One region of the Caproicibacter fermentans genome, then DNA from elsewhere that is predicted to be linked to it. Evidence: riboswitches for the same ligand, from Rfam matches in the RefSeq annotation. Region 1 holds a riboswitch; the other holds the start of a gene.
What was found. Region 1 has a riboswitch for tetrahydrofolate ahead of HCR03_RS05030 (folate family ECF transporter S component). Riboswitches for the same ligand answer to the same signal wherever they lie in the genome.
Positions count from the first base shown of each region.

Region 2: another riboswitch for tetrahydrofolate. It lies ahead of folE (GTP cyclohydrolase I FolE); the one in region 1 lies ahead of HCR03_RS05030 (folate family ECF transporter S component).

Region 1 covers NZ_CP060286.1:1,015,324-1,023,057, reverse strand. Annotated here, with positions in the region: gene HCR03_RS05060 (endonuclease MutS2) at 1-1,696, shown strand, start outside; gene HCR03_RS05055 (hypothetical protein) at 1,770-2,429, shown strand; gene ylxM (YlxM family DNA-binding protein) at 2,515-2,877, shown strand; gene ffh (signal recognition particle protein) at 2,889-4,217, shown strand; gene rpsP (30S ribosomal protein S16) at 4,280-4,522, shown strand; gene HCR03_RS05035 (KH domain-containing protein) at 4,544-4,777, shown strand; THF riboswitch at 4,844-4,940, shown strand; gene HCR03_RS05030 (folate family ECF transporter S component) at 4,998-5,543, shown strand; gene rimM (ribosome maturation factor RimM) at 5,566-6,081, shown strand; gene trmD (tRNA (guanosine(37)-N1)-methyltransferase TrmD) at 6,071-6,820, shown strand; gene HCR03_RS05015 (HPr family phosphocarrier protein) at 7,176-7,439, shown strand; gene uvrC (excinuclease ABC subunit UvrC) at 7,520-7,734, shown strand, end outside.
Region 2 covers NZ_CP060286.1:3,785,615-3,793,348, forward strand. Annotated here, with positions in the region: gene HCR03_RS18760 (bifunctional folylpolyglutamate synthase/dihydrofolate synthase) at 1-212, opposite strand, end outside; gene folK (2-amino-4-hydroxy-6-hydroxymethyldihydropteridine diphosphokinase) at 209-1,216, opposite strand; gene folB (dihydroneopterin aldolase) at 1,206-1,583, opposite strand; gene folP (dihydropteroate synthase) at 1,590-2,408, opposite strand; gene HCR03_RS18785 (HD domain-containing protein) at 2,438-2,917, opposite strand; partial or broken gene folE (GTP cyclohydrolase I FolE) at 2,961-3,548, opposite strand; THF riboswitch at 3,694-3,809, opposite strand; ZMP/ZTP riboswitch at 3,864-3,943, opposite strand; gene HCR03_RS18795 (helix-turn-helix transcriptional regulator) at 4,148-4,378, shown strand; gene HCR03_RS18800 (hypothetical protein) at 4,365-4,781, shown strand; gene HCR03_RS18805 (sensor histidine kinase) at 5,258-6,631, opposite strand; gene HCR03_RS18810 (response regulator transcription factor) at 6,636-7,337, opposite strand; partial or broken gene HCR03_RS18815 (ABC transporter ATP-binding protein) at 7,482-7,734, shown strand, end outside.

The DNA.
Region 1 (7,734 bases):
ATTGAGCGCCGTCGAATTAAACAATCAAGTGCGGGTGCTTCAGTCGGAGGAAAAAAAGGAGATCGAGCGGATTCTCTCGGAGCTTTCCGCGGAAGCCGGGGGATTCGCCGACACAATTCTCCGCGGGTATCACACGGCGGTGGAACTCAATGTAATCTTTGCCAAAGCGGACCTCGCTTACCGGATGAAGGCAACGATGCCGAAGGTGAACGACCGGGGGCGGATCGTGCTGAAAAAGGCCCGCCATCCGTTGATCGACCCCAAGGCCGTGGTACCGACGGATATTGAACTGGGCACACGGTTCGACACCCTTGTGATTACCGGGCCGAACACGGGCGGCAAGACGGTTTCGCTGAAAACGGTCGGCCTGCTTACCCTGATGGCCATGTGCGGACTGATGATTCCCACGGCGGAAGAGAGCGAGATTTCCGTTTTTCAGCAGGTCCTTGCAGACATCGGCGACGAACAGAGCATTGAGCAGTCTCTGTCAACCTTTTCCGCGCATATGACAAATATCATACAGATCATGAAGCAGGCGGGGCCGGGCAGCCTGATTCTTCTGGACGAGCTCGGCGCGGGGACGGATCCCGTGGAGGGCGCGGCGCTCGCGGAGGCAATTTTGGAAGCCCTTCGCGCGAAGGGCGCCAGAATCGCGGCGACCACGCACTACGCGGAGTTGAAAGCCTATGCCCTGCAAACACAGGGAGTGGAAAACGCCTCCTGTGAATTCAATGTCGAGACCCTTCGGCCCACCTACCGCCTGCTGATCGGCGTGCCGGGGCGTTCCAACGCGTTTGCCATTTCGCTTCGCCTTGGACTGGAGAATCCGGTTGTCGAACGGGCGAAAGACCTTGTTTCTCAGGAAAACACAAGATTTGAGGATGTGGTGCAGACTCTGGAATCCAGCCGCCAGAAGCTGGAGGGTGAGCGCGAAGAAGCGCGGCAAGCCCGGTTTCGGGCGGAAGAAATGCGCCGTCAGGCGGAGGAAAAGCTGGAACAGGTCCAAAAGGAAGCGGACGGCGAATTGGAGAAAGCGCGGGAAAAAGCGGCCCAGCTGGTCGCAAGGACCCGCGCGCAGGCCGACTCTATTCTGAACGAGCTGGAAGAAGTGAAAAAGCAGCGGAACAAAGCGCTGACCGCGGAACAAAAGGCGAGGATGAACGCCGGCATGAGGGAACTGGAAAACGGAGCCGACCCGGTCCGCGAAAAGGGAAACGGGGACTATGTCCTTCCGCGTCCGCTCAAAGCGGGCGATGCCGTGCTGATTTTTGATCTCGATAAAAAGGGCACGGTGATCCGTCCGCCTGAAGGGGATTCCGGCGAGGCGCTGATTCAGGCCGGTATTCTCCAGACGCGCGTTCCGGTCTCGAACCTCCGGCTTCTGCGGGAAAAACCGCAGCGCGCGCCGGTTGGCAGGGTGACCCGGAACGTGACGTCCCGCGCGACGGCGAAGGTGACGACGGAATGCGACCTGAGAGGGCAGGCCGCGGACGAGGCGGTCATGAATCTGGACCGCTTCCTTGATTCCGCGCTGCTCAGCGGGGTCGACCAGCTGACCGTGATTCACGGCAAGGGCACCGGCACGCTGAGAGCCGCCGTGCAGCAGCACCTGAAGAATCATCCGAGCGTCAGAAGCTACCGCCTCGGCACGTTCGGAGAGGGTGAGTCCGGCGTAACGATTGTGGAACTCAAATAACGCAGAACAGAAAAAGCGCAGACGTTAAACCGCAGCGGCCCATTTGAATGTTATTATGATGGGAGGGAAAACCATGCAGCCAAAACACATGCGGGGAAAAAGCACGGGGAGCAGAGTCCTGACGGGGGTTCTCTCGGTTCTTGTCGTACTGTTGGGAGCCTTGTGCATTCTCAGCTGGATGATTTTGAACGATCCGAACGCGGGAACTTCTATGCCGCAGCCGTCGGACGCGGCGGTTTCCAAGGTGATTTCGGCCTCCGTTGCAGGCAAAGAGGTCAGCCTGACGCCTGAGGAAGTGAGCGGCTGGCTGAATTTTCTGATCCAAAAGGATAAAAACGCACCAAGCGGCTCGGAATTTACGGCTGTTTCCGTCACGGCGGGAGAGGACGGCACGGCGGATGTCTATGCCCCCGTGCGCTACGGCGGCAAAACGTTCGGCGTTCTGATGAACGTGTCCCCTTCGTTCGATCAGGCGTCGGAGCAAATGAAGTTTGCCGTCAACTCGGTGCGCGTTGGGCGGCTGCCTGTTCCTGTCGGCTTTGCCATGGACTATCTGGAGAAAGGACTGCCGTCCCTTCTTGCCCGCAAGGACAACACGCTGGCCTGCAATACGGCCTCCCTGTTTCGCGTGGATTACTCCGGCGCGTCCGCGCAGCTCAGGATGACCCAGATGAAACTGCTGAATCAGCTTTTTGTTCTTCAATTCAGAATCCAGCTGGGGCTCACCGGGTGAAATATTCCTTGACAGTCCCTTGGTTTTATAGTATAATCATTGCCTGTAAAGAGAAATAACTTTACACCGTAACGGAGGCGGTCAGATGGCGAAGGATTTGAATATTTCGCTTCTGCTCGATTTTTACGGTTCGATGCTGACCGAGAAACAGAGGCGGATCGTCGAGTATTATTACGACGACGATCTGTCCCTTTCCGAAATCGCGGAAAACGAAGGCATCACCCGTCAAGGTGTGCGCGACTTTGTCAAGCGCTCCGAAGGGCTGCTCCTTGAAATGGAGCAAAAGCTCGGCCTTGTCCGCAGATTTCGCGAAATGATGGACGGTCTTCAGAAAATCGACGAGGCGGCGGGCCGCATCCGGGAATATAACGAACACTATATTTACGCGCGGGAAATTGATGAAAGCGCGAAGCAGATTTTGGAAATTACCCGCAGGCTCTGCGAATAGGAGGAACCGTTTTGGCGTTTGAAAATCTATCGGAAAAACTTTCGGCGGCGTTCAAGCGCCTGCGCTCCAAGGGCAAGCTCAATGAGTCGGATGTGAAAGAGGCCATGCGGGAGGTCCGTCTTGCTCTTCTGGAGGCGGACGTCAACTACAAGGTTGCAAAGGACTTTGTCGCAAAGGTGAGCGAGCGCGCCGTAGGAAACGAGGTCATGGAGAGCCTGACTCCGGCGCAGATGGTCATTAAGATTGTCAACGAAGAGCTAACGGCTTTGATGGGCGGAGGGGAAACCCGGCTGAACAGCCCGTCGTCCCCCCCGGCGGTCGTGCTTTTCTGCGGGCTGCAGGGTTCCGGTAAGACGACCCACGCCGCGAAGCTGGCGCTGATGCTGAAAAATCAGGGCCATCGTCCGCTTCTGGTCGCGTGCGACGTTTACCGCCCTGCCGCGATTCAGCAGCTGCAGGTTCTGGGAAGCCAGGCGGGCGTGCCCGTGTTCGAACAGGGGGCCGGCGACCCGGTGAAAATCAGCCGGGAGGCCGTGAAGCACGCAAAGGACTACGGCAACGACTTTGTTCTGATCGACACCGCCGGACGTCTGCAGATTGACGAGGCTCTGATGGACGAGCTTCGCCGAATCAAGGAAGCGGTTCCTCCCACCGATATCCTGTTGGTTGTGGATGCCATGACCGGTCAGGAAGCGGTCAACGTGGCGAAATCGTTCCATGAGCTTCTCGATATCACGGGCGTGGTCCTGACCAAGCTGGACGGAGACGCGAGGGGCGGCGCAGCGCTGTCGGTGCGCGCCGTGACCGGCAGGCCGATCAAATTCGCCGGCATCGGTGAAAAGCTCTCGGACCTTGAGGTGTTCCATCCGGACCGCATGGCGTCCCGCATTCTGGGAATGGGCGACGTGCTTACTCTCATTGAGGACGCCCAGAAGAATCTGGACCAGAAGGCCGCCCAAAAAGCCGCGGAAAAGATGATGCAGAACCGGATGGATCTGAATGACCTGCTCGACCAGATTCGCCAGATGAAGAAGATGGGGCCGATTCAGGATGTTCTGAACAAAATGCCGGGAATGGGCCAGCAGCTCAAGGATGTGCAGATCGACGACCGGCAGATTGACCGGACGGAGGCGATCCTTCTTTCCATGACGCCGCAGGAACGCGAGAAGCCGGAGCTGATGAACCCGTCGCGCAAAAGGCGGATCGCCGCGGGGAGCGGCATGAAGGTGGAAGACGTCAACCGGCTTTTAAAGCAGTTCGAGCAGACCCGCAAGCTGATGAAGCAGTTTAAGAAAAAAGGCATGCGCCGGCGCTTTGCCGGGATGGGACTGCCGTTTTAATTTGAATTCACCCGGCTTTCGGGCCGGTGAAGATAGATGCAAGGTTCGTGGAGGTGAAACAAATGTCAGTAAAAATCAGACTTCGCAGAATGGGCGCCAAGAAGGCTCCGTTCTACCGCATTGTTGTGGCGGATTCCCGTTTTCCGCGCGACGGACGTTTTATCGAGGAGATCGGATATTACAATCCGCTCGAGGAGCCGTCCGTTGTAAAGGTTGACGCTGAAAAAGCCAAGGCCTGGATCGCTAACGGTGCTCAGCCCACCGATACCGTTAAGGTTCTGTTCAAAAAGCACGGTGTGCTTTAAGAAACAGGGAGGTGCCTTGTCATGAGGGAACTGCTGTTATCCATTGCTCAGGGCCTTGTCGAGGCCCCGGAACTCGTCCGCGTGGACGCTGACGAACCGTCTGAGGACGGAACGGTCGTATATCATCTTCATGTCGCAGAAAACGACATGGGCCGGGTGATTGGCAGGCAGGGCCGGATTGCAAAGGCGATCCGCGTCGTGATGAGGGCTGCCGCGACCCGGGACGGCAGCAAGGTCGCCGTGGAGATCGACTGATTCGGTTCTTCGGGTTTCCGTTCCTTCAGGCCCGGACGTTTTGCGCGGGCCTGATAAGATTTAGAATGCAGAGTAGAATTTTGCGCGTTAAGTGCCGCCTGGACAGGGAGTTGCCGGACGGACGAAAAGGAAACTTGCGGTGCAGAGTTCGCATCCCGCTGCTACATAGTTTGGGGGAAACCTCCTTTATGTAGCATGAATACAAAAGGAGGTCTTTTCTATGAAAATTTTTTTTAACTCCGTCAAACTATCCAACGGACGCAGCGGTGTCATGTCCCTTGCCGCATGCGGCATGCTGCTTGCTCTCGATGTCATCCTCGGGATGTTCACTCTCAACCTGTCTCCGATTCTGAAGATCGGGTTCTCATTTCTTTCGGTCGCGGCCGCCGGCATGCTGTTCGGCCCGGTGGCCGGCGGAACGGTCGGCGCTCTTGGCGATATCATTTCTTATTTTATCAATCCGACGGGCCCCTATTTTCCCGGCTTTACGCTGAACGCTTTTTTGTCGGGAGCCGTCTACGGCTGGTTCCTTTACAAAAAGCCGGTTACTCTGCTCAGGTCTGTTCTTGCCAAAACCGTCGTAACGGTGCTCGTCAGCCTTTGCCTGAATCCCCTGTGGCTTTCCGTTCTCTACTCAAAAGCATTTTTTGCCGTCCTCTCGGCACGTATCGTCACCAATCTGATTCTGCTGCCGATCGACTTTTTGCTGCTGTTCGGACTTCTGAAAGTCATGGAAAAGGAACCGTTGTTTCATATGAAAAAATGAATCTTTATTTTTTGGAGGAGTTATGCAGAAGAAATATCTGGAAGCTGGAAAAATTGTGGGTACGCACGGCATTAAGGGTGAACTCCGTGTTCAGCCATGGTGCGACTCCGCCGAATTTCTGACGCGCTTTTCCACTCTTTATCTGGAAGCAGGGAATGTTCCCGTGCACGTGCTTTCCTCCCGCGTGCATAAGGAGCTCCTGCTGATGGTGCTGGAGGGAGTGGACTCGGTCGAAAAAGCGGACACATACCGCAACAAAGTCCTGTATCTTGACAGAAGCGACGTCACGCTTCCGGACGGCCGCTATTTTATGCAGGATCTGGTCGGACTGGATGTTTACGACGCGGATACGTTTCTGTATTACGGGACTTTGACCCGAGTGCTTCGCACCGGTGCCAACGACGTTTATCAGATCACTGCGCAGGACCATAAAAATTACCTGATTCCGGCGGTTCCGGAGTTCATTCTGGGGATCGACCTGGAGAAGGGGAAAATGATGATCCGCCCGATCAGGGGGATTTTTGACGATGAGGATTGACCTGCTGACGCTTTTCCCGGAAATGTGCGAAACCGTCATGGCGGAGAGCATCATCGGCCGGGCCCGCAAAAAGGGCGCGGTGCAGGTCTGCTGCCATCAGATCAGGAATTATGCGCTGGACAAGCACAGCACGGTCGACGATTCCCCGTTCGGCGGGGGAATGGGAATGCTTTTAAAAGCGGAGCCGATCGCGCTGTGCATGGACGACCTGATTGCGCATCTGGGAAAGAAGCCGCACACCGTTTATCTTTCACCGCAGGGGAAACCCCTGACGCAGCGGCGGGTAGCGGAGCTTTCGGAGCTGGACGGGCTGGTGCTTCTCTGCGGGCATTACGAAGGCGTGGACGAGCGCGTTCTGGAAGCTTATGCGGATGAGGAGATTTCAGCGGGGGATTACGTCGTAACGGGCGGGGAACTGCCCGCGCTGATTTTGGCGGACGCCGTCTGCCGCATGATTCCCGGTGTTTTGTCTGACGCGGAATGCTTTCAGGAAGAAAGCCATTTTCACTCCCTGCTGGAGTATCCCCAGTATACCCGTCCGGCAAACTGGCGCGGGCGGCAGGTGCCGGAGGTTTTGCTCAGCGGGAACCACGGCCTTGTGCGCCGCTGGCGCAGGGAGCAGTCGCTGGGGCGGACGGCGAAAAAGCGCCCGGAGCTTCTCGCGGACGCGGACCTGACGGATGAGGATCGAAGGTTTTTGTGCTCCCTTTCGGATCATACCGAAAAAGAAACATCTTAAATCTTTTGCATAGAATAGGAAAAGCGTGTTCACACGGCCGTCCGCCCGTTAACGAAGCTCCGTTTCCGAAAGATCGGTTCGTTTGATAAAAATTCTGTTTTAAATTCGCATTTTCAGCTTTTGTGAGCATGCTCGGGCGGGATAATCGGCAGACAGAACAAAAACTTTCAACAATTACGTCATAATGCACAAATGAGCCTTTGCGTGGGACTCGCCGTTGGGCAATCAATCCAAAGTTTTTGATTAACGTTGACGGCCCGTCCAAACGTGCTATAATATATATGGTGACGAATAATATCGTGTTCTGTTTTTCGGAATGCCTTCGGATACGATTTTGTGTAGGAGTGGATTTAGAATGTATGTAAAAGAAGTTCTGGTTCAGAATCAGGTGGGTCTGCATGCCCGTCCGGCAACTTTTTTTATTCAAAAGGCGAATGAATATAAATCTTCCATCTGGGTGGAAAAAGAGGAAAGACGCGTCAACGCGAAAAGCCTTTTGGGGGTTCTTTCCCTTGGAATCGTCGGCGGGACGAATATCAAAATTATCGCGGACGGGTCCGATGAGCAAGAGGCTGTGGACGGCTTGGTTCAGCTGGTGCAGTCCGGTTTCTCCGAATAAACAGTTGAAACATATGGCACCGCTTGATTGCGGTGCTTTTTCTTTTTTGTATCGTGACGAGCGGGAAAGGAGGAGCAGTGGTGTTGACCGAGCAGGAGAAGCACAAAAAGGAGCTCAGGGCCCGGGCCATGCGCCTGCCTTTGAGCCCGGGCGTATATCTGATGCACGACAAAACCGGGAAGATTATTTATGTTGGAAAGGCCAAAGCGCTGAAAAACCGGGTCAGCCAATATTTCGGCTCCGAAAAAAACCATGACGACAAGGTGCGCCGCATGGTTGCGAGCGTGGATACGTT
Region 2 (7,734 bases), 1.2 Mb from region 1:
AAGATACCGGTCTTATAGCCGGATTCCATCAGGATACTGCTGATAAACGCTGCCGTCGAGCCTTTTCCGTTTGTACCGGCTATATGGATATACCGAAGCTTCTTTTGCGGGTTATCCATGCGCTCCAGCAATTCCGATATCGTATGGAGCCCGGGTTTCATTCCGAATTTTTGTGTATTACAGATAAATTCTAAAGCTTCCTCGTAGGTCATAGCCTATTACCACCCTGCTTTTTATATTTCATAAACACATAGTTTAAGCCTGATTGTGTTTTTTCTGCGCTGCGGGAAACCATTTTCCATTCATTCAATTGATCCAGATTCGTAAAATACGTATCGGCGTCATAGGAATGAAATATTTTTGTGACATAAGCCGTATCGCAATAGGGCAGCAGGAGCTGGTAGATACTTCCTCCTCCGATAACATACATATTTCTGCCGCCGTAATTTTTAAGTTCTTCCATCAGCTCTTTCAGGGAATGAACCGCTATCGCGTTCTCCACCTGAAAGTTTTTGTTTTTTGTCAGCACAATATTGGTTCTGCTCTTCAAAGGCATTCCTCCCGGTAAACTGTCCAGTGTCTTTCTTCCCATGACGACTACCTTTCCTATAGTCTTTTCGCGGAAAAAGGCCTGATCCTCCGGGATCTTGATGAGCAGTTCATTTTTTTTCCCGATTGCCCAATTTTGGTCAGCTGCTACGATCAGATGCATCTGTTTTAATGAGACAGGCCCGGATTGTACTGTCAGTAAAAATTCATGATACAGTTCCCGAATGCTCTTGCTGCATACGGGATGTATCCTTTCCGGAGCTATTTCATTCAAAGGCTTCAGCACAAATTCCCGTTCCAGCATTCTCGGATGCGGAATGGTTAACGACGCATCGTTCAAAACCAGATTCCCAAATAGCAGGATATCCAAATCGATGGTGCGCGGTCCCCAATGAACGATTCGTTCCCTTTTTAATGTTTTCTCTATGCCGCAGCAGATGCCTAACAGCTCATACGCGGTAAGTGACGTTTCGATCTCCGCGACCGCATTCAGGAAATCCGGCTGTTCCGTATAGCCCACGGGAGCAGTATTGAAATATGCGGAGACCTTGATAACTCTGACTCCGGAGGTATTTTCGAGCATCTCGACCGCCCGGTTGAGATGCGCCTCTCTGTCGCCAAGGTTTGAACCCAACCCGATATACGCGGTAACGAGACTACCACTCATCTTTGTCACCCCGTTTCCGTTCCAACTCAACCGCCGCATATTTTAGATGATGTCCCATTGGGGCCCATGGCTTTTTCAGCGTGATGCTTATTTCCGCAATGTCCGAATATTTTCGAAACAGATGCTGGATGATGTTCATGGCTGCGGCCTCAATCAGATTGCATTTACCAGACTGCATTACGGTTTGTACATCATTGCACAGGTCGGCGTAGTTGAGCGTGTCGTTCACGTCGTCGCTTGCCGCCGCTCTTTCCAGATTCGACCCGATCCGAAGGGAGACGAAAAACATCTGTCCGATTGTTCTTTCTTCCTGTGCAACCCCGTGATAAGCGTACACCTGCAAATCCTCGATGATGATCCTGTCCATTCGCAATCACCTCACCATACTGTCCGTCATTGCCGCGACCCTTACGTTTTGCAGCACATCATGTACTCTAACGATATCTGCCCCTTTCAGTATGCCGACTGACGTAACGGCCAATGTACCTTCCAACCTGTCATTTACCTCCAACCCAAGGGTTTTGCCGATGAAGCTTTTCCTTGACGCGGCAAGAAGGATGGGGTATCCCAGTTCTTTCAGCAGATTAAGATTCCGCATGACCGTTAAATTCTGCTCCCATGTCTTTCCGAATCCGATTCCCGGGTCCAGAATGATATTTTCATCCTTTACTCCTGCCTTGACGGCAAGCTCAATGCTTTCCCCCAATTCGGACAGAATGTCTTCCATCAGGTTGTCGTAGCCCGTGTTGGTTCTGTTATGCATGATACAGACCGGTACTTTACATGAAGCCGCAACATCGGCCATCTCTGGATCTTTTTTGAGGCCCCATATGTCATTAATCATATGAGCGCCGGCTTCAACCGCAAGTGCTGCTGTCTTGGCCTTATAGGTATCGACGGAGATCGGCAGAGCGCTCTCTTTGGAAAGCCTCTTGATGACGGGAATGACTCTACGAATCTCTTCCTCGGCCGACACCGGAACGGTGACCCCCGGCCTTGTGGATTCTCCCCCCACGTCAATGATATCTGCGCCTTCTTCCTCCATTTGCGCGGCATGCTTCAAGGCGGAGTCCATATCAAAATAATTTCCGCCGTCCGAAAACGAATCCGGCGTTACGTTCAATATGCCCATGATATAGGTCCGATTTCCCCATTTCCAAATCCTGTCTGCAATATTTAACTGATCTGTCATAATCAAGATTCTCCTTTTCAAAGCAGATTTCAATACGTTAACTCAGGATTTTTTCCGTCCGTAAACCGATTGCATACGTCTATGCTTTTGCAAAAAATGCAGGGTCTGCAAGCCTTATCGCTTTCATAGAGCACGGTACCCAAAAGAGATTTCCGGGTATCTTTTCTGCGATGAGTTTTTATGGCGTCCGTTATTTCTTCGGTGTCTTTACCGCTAACGCCGATATCCTCCAGAATTTCCTTTGCCAGAACAGCGCCTTCCAGTGCATGGTCCGATCCATCCCTGTATTGCTTCCATTTTGCGATATCATGAAGAAGCGCGGCCGCGTATATAATCTCTCTTGAAATTGGAAATTTCCTCTCCAGGCACATGATATAGGCCACTCTCGCCACGTCAAAAGAATGCTGCAAATCATGCCTGCAAAACAGTCTGTCTTTTTCCGCTTCGACATTCAGTTCCATATCCCTGATATACTGCGGATGTTTGAGAAGCTCATTTACCATCTTCATCAGAAACACTCCTTCCGTTAAAACCGGTAACGAATGTCTCATGTTTATTACAAAGTATCAGGAGTTTGTTCATCAGGTTTTGATCGCTGTTGAATCTTCCCCGCAAAGCCGTCGTCACGGTAAGCGCATTCGTATTTTTAATCCCTCTGGTCGCCATACAGGCATGCTGACCCTCGATGATGACGGCAACGTCCTCTGTCTGCGCGGCCTTCTGCATAATCTCCGCAATATCCGACCCGATCCGTTCCTGAAGCTGCAGCCTTTTGCTGACCATATCCGCGATTCTTACGATTTTGCTCAACCCCAGGACTTTACCGTTGGGTATGTATGCCACTGTCGCCATCATGTTGTACATCAGAGCAAGATGGTGTTCGCAGCAGCTGAAGATTTCAATATCCCTCACCACTACCAGGTCGTTGTTGTTTTCCGGCGTATACAGATCGTCTTCGAAGGTCTTGTGAAACATCCCGGCGATCTCATCATTTGTGTAGTTGATTCCCTCGAATCTTTCTTCGCACATCTTAGCCACACGGGCGGGAGTCTCCAGCAGTCCCTCGCGTTCCGGGTTCTCTCCCAAAGCCAATAAAAGCCCGCGTATGTGTTCTTCTATTTTCGTTTTATCTATTGACACTGTCATTTCCCTTTCTGCCAATCTGGCTGACAACCGACGGAGCAAAAGCCGGAGCCCCGTATTCCGATTCGTTTTCCGGTATGAAAATCCCCCCTTTATGTGGCAAAATTCCATGCCACATAAAGGGGGGATTACCCCAATATGCAGCAGCGGGATGCGAACCTTGTACCGTAAGCCTGTTAAAGCTTTTCGTCCCTCTGACAACTCCCCGTTCAGAAGGCACTGTAAATCAATGATTTACGCACAAAATTCTACTCTGCTCATGATTTTAAATTTGACAATCAGAACGAAATAAAAAAAGACCCACCAATCCAAGCATTACGCCCAGACGGTCGGCTTCCAAAACGCTGTACTCCCTGTGGTTAAATCCACTTCCGTCAGTCGTACAACACGTTTATGCTATCACTACTTCTCAAGATTGTCAACACCTCGGCCGGTTCGAATTGGCGATGTGCAGGGTGGCTGCACAAAATACAGGAAAAAACAGATGTAGATTGTTAACAATCCATGGCATGTGCCCGCTTTTTATTTCTAATTGACATTGATTTAGAAGCATGATAACATGAAACCAACTTCATATTTTGGGAAAGAGGGGGATTATGAAAACAAAAGTCAAAGAATTGCGAATGACGACCAAAATGACGCAACAGCAGTTGGCCGATTTGGTTCATGTTTCTTCACGGACAATCATTTCTATTGAAAAAGAACAGTACAGCCCTTCTCTTATGCTGGCTTATCGGATCGCGGAAGTGTTCGGAGTAACTGTTGAAGAACTGTGCTGCTTGAAAGAAAATAAAGAATTGGAGGATAAGCAATATGAAAATCTATGACAAAAAGAAATTTGGCTCCGGCTTAGTCTGTATGGCCTTAAGCTTGTTAAATCTGATCGCCAGCTTTTGGACTGGATTTGACGTGAGCGGTATCATTCTCATTTTGGCCCTCTTGCTTTTCGGGGTTGTATTGTTAGCACGCAGTCTTTCGTACAATTTGTCAAGAGAAGATCAGTTAGAAGGTTTGGATGAACGCAACCAACTTATTGAATTGAAAACAAAGAGTAAATCTTTTCGCTTGACACAGGGCATTTGTTTTGGATTAATGCTCGTATTCCTCGTCATGGGGAAAGTATCAGGAGAGAATTTGTTTATAAGTATGGGAGTTGGACTTGCATTTGCATATGCTGTTTCTATGTTTACGGAGATTTTTACATGCTTTTATTATGACAACCATATGTAGGAGGCCATATGAATAAGAGAAGTAAAATTGAACAACCGCTTCAAGATGAACAAGACGGGGAAACCGACATGTTTTACCATTAGATACAATAAAACGAGTAACTCAACATTTCACAACGTAAAGGCGGCATTCCACAACAATTCTATTGAAATTGGCTGTATGATTTGAAAAAATAATAAGATAGGCTACGTACAAAAATGTTGTTGGCACTTTCGGGACGGTCTCGAGCCGCTAAAACAACGTGTATGTGAACCGTTGTTTTAGCGGCTTATTTCTTCATCGCTCTGCCTCCTTTTTAAATATTAACTCATTACATGGAAAATCTGATGGGCAACACATCACCCGTCAGACCGTTACCCTGTGCAGTCTCTTGTAAACTGTACCTTGATAACGAATAACTAACAGTTTCATTTATGCCTATTTTATTTGAGGTAAGTTCAACAGCAAGACCACTTGATAAAGAAATCCGAAAACCATTAGCCTTGACTGGCTTGTACCTGAAAGCAGAGCACCGTTTGATACCCCTGCCCCGGCTCACTCTCAATGGTCATGGTGCCACAGTGTGCTTCCACAATCTGCCGAACCAATAGAAGCCCTAAGCCGTGGCGCAGGTTTAGCCGCTCGTCCGTGCTTTCCATGTAGTGGGTACTTTCTTTAAGCTCCCGCAGCTTTTCAGCTGAAAGCCCCACACCGTTGTCTGCAACCGTAAGAGTAATCACTGCTTCGGAGTAATCAAGAGTTAGCGAAATTTCACAGCCTTGCGGATTGTGACGGAAGCTGTTTTGCACCAAATTATTGATTGCACGCATAATTAAACGGGAATCACATTCCAGTATGACATTTTCAGCGGCAGGTTTAATCCCAACCTCCACCGGATAGGATTCAGAAAGCCCGCCATTCAGCAGTTCCACCGCATAGGATCGCAGAAGTTTAGATAAGCGCACCGGTTCCTTATGGAGTGGCTGCATTTCATATTCCAGATGTGACACCAAATTCAAATCCTGTACCAGTTCCTTTATTTTAATGCTTTGCTGTCTCACAATTTCAGCCTGATCCTTTACAGAGCTGTTTATGGTTTTATTATCTGCAATGCGTCCGGCGTATCCCAGAATCATGGACAGCGGCGTCCGTATATCATGGGAAACACCGCTGATCCAGTTCGCTCTTGCTTCGTTCTGTTTGCTCAAAATGCGAGATGCTTTATTGATACTTCCCGCAACCTCTGATAAATCACCGCCGATAGCCAGCGATACCGGCTTACCGTCGGAAAGCGTCTCAATCGCATCAATGATCGGTTCCGTACTTCGGATAATTTTCCGTCTGGAGAAGTAATAGGCTAAAAACAAAAATAAGAAGTCGGCGGTCAGCATTCCGGTCATATAGAGCGGAAGCGTTTGAATCGCATGGATCGAGAAATAGTTGCTGGTCAGCTTGGTATAGCTGTCTTTCGGATAGCCCAATACCAGCAGGCCATCTTCCGTGTTCCAGACAAAAACGGGATAATCCTTTAAATATCCTTTGGAAAAGAGGGCAACATCCTGAATAGTATAATCTCCGGGAATGTCTTTGGGTATATTAACGGCCCATATACGATTCCCGCCCTGGTTCAGGAACATGGCCCAAATATGAGCACTCTCCAGTTTTTGACGAGCATCGTCCGATACACCCTCTACCGTCGAGGCAGCGGCAATTTCCTCCAACATGGTTTGCGGTGAGGTATCTCCGTAGTCGTTTCTAATAACGCTCTGAAACGTAATACCAAAGGCCAGTACATTGAGCAGCGCCAACACAAGGTTAAAAGCGGCAAAGGATGCCAGATGTTTTGAGATATATTTTCCGAATGCTTTCATGGCGTCACTTCCTTATGTTCAGCTTATAGCCCAGCCCTTTGATTGTAATCAGGGAAACCGGTTTTGACGGATCTGTTTCAATTTTTTCCCGAATGCGCCGCACATGGGCGTTCAGGCTGTTCTCATACCCGAACGGATTGTCGCCCCAAAGGGCTTCGCAAAGCGAATCTATGGAAACAATTTTTCCCTCATTCCGCGCAAGGGTTTCCAGCAGGGTGTGTTCTTTTGCCGTCAGAGGAAGTACCTTGCCTGCTTTATGAACTTCGGCGCGGCTGAAATCAACCGTGCATCCGTCCAGCTTCAGGAGTTTCCTATCCATTTTGTAGCAACGGCGCAAAACAGCATAAACACGCAGCAGCAGTTCCTGTCCCATAAAAGGTTTTACGATATAATCATCGGCCCCCAGACCAAGACCGGCCAATTTATCCGCAGCCTCGTCCTTCGCCGTCAAAAAAATGATCGGCACATCGGTAAAAGAGCGCAATTGCTCCATAAGGGAAAAGCCGTCTCCATCCGGCAGCATCACATCTAAAATTGCTAAATCAGGCTTTTCAATTTCGGCAGCTGCGGTGCCTTCTTTTACAGAAGCGGCCAAGATAATGTTTTCAAAACCGTCATCCTTTAAAATGGCGGTTACCATTTTAAGCAGCTCCGGCTCGTCATCCACAAGCAGGAGCTTTTTTGTGTGTAAAAATGCCTGATCCATTCCTTCACCTCCAATAGGATCTATTATACCAAAGCATGTCCGTTTTGTGTGGTGATCGGCAAAAAGTAAGGTAAAAGTAAGGATAGGAGAATGTGGATGTCAGGTTGACGCTGTACCATAAGAGCATCGAAAGGAGATGTTCTTATGGATACCATGATTACAACGGAACAATTGACAAAAAAATATAAGAATTTCACATCTGTCAACAGTGTTTCGCTTCATATCCGGAAAGGCAGCATTTATGGCTTTCTTGGGCCGAACGGTGCCGGGAAATCTACCACCATGAAAATGCTGCTGGGATTGACGGCCCCCACAAAGGGCAGTTTTATCATCGATGGGAAGCACTTTCCAAATGACCGGATGGCCGTTCTGAGGGAGATCGGCTCCTTTATCGAAT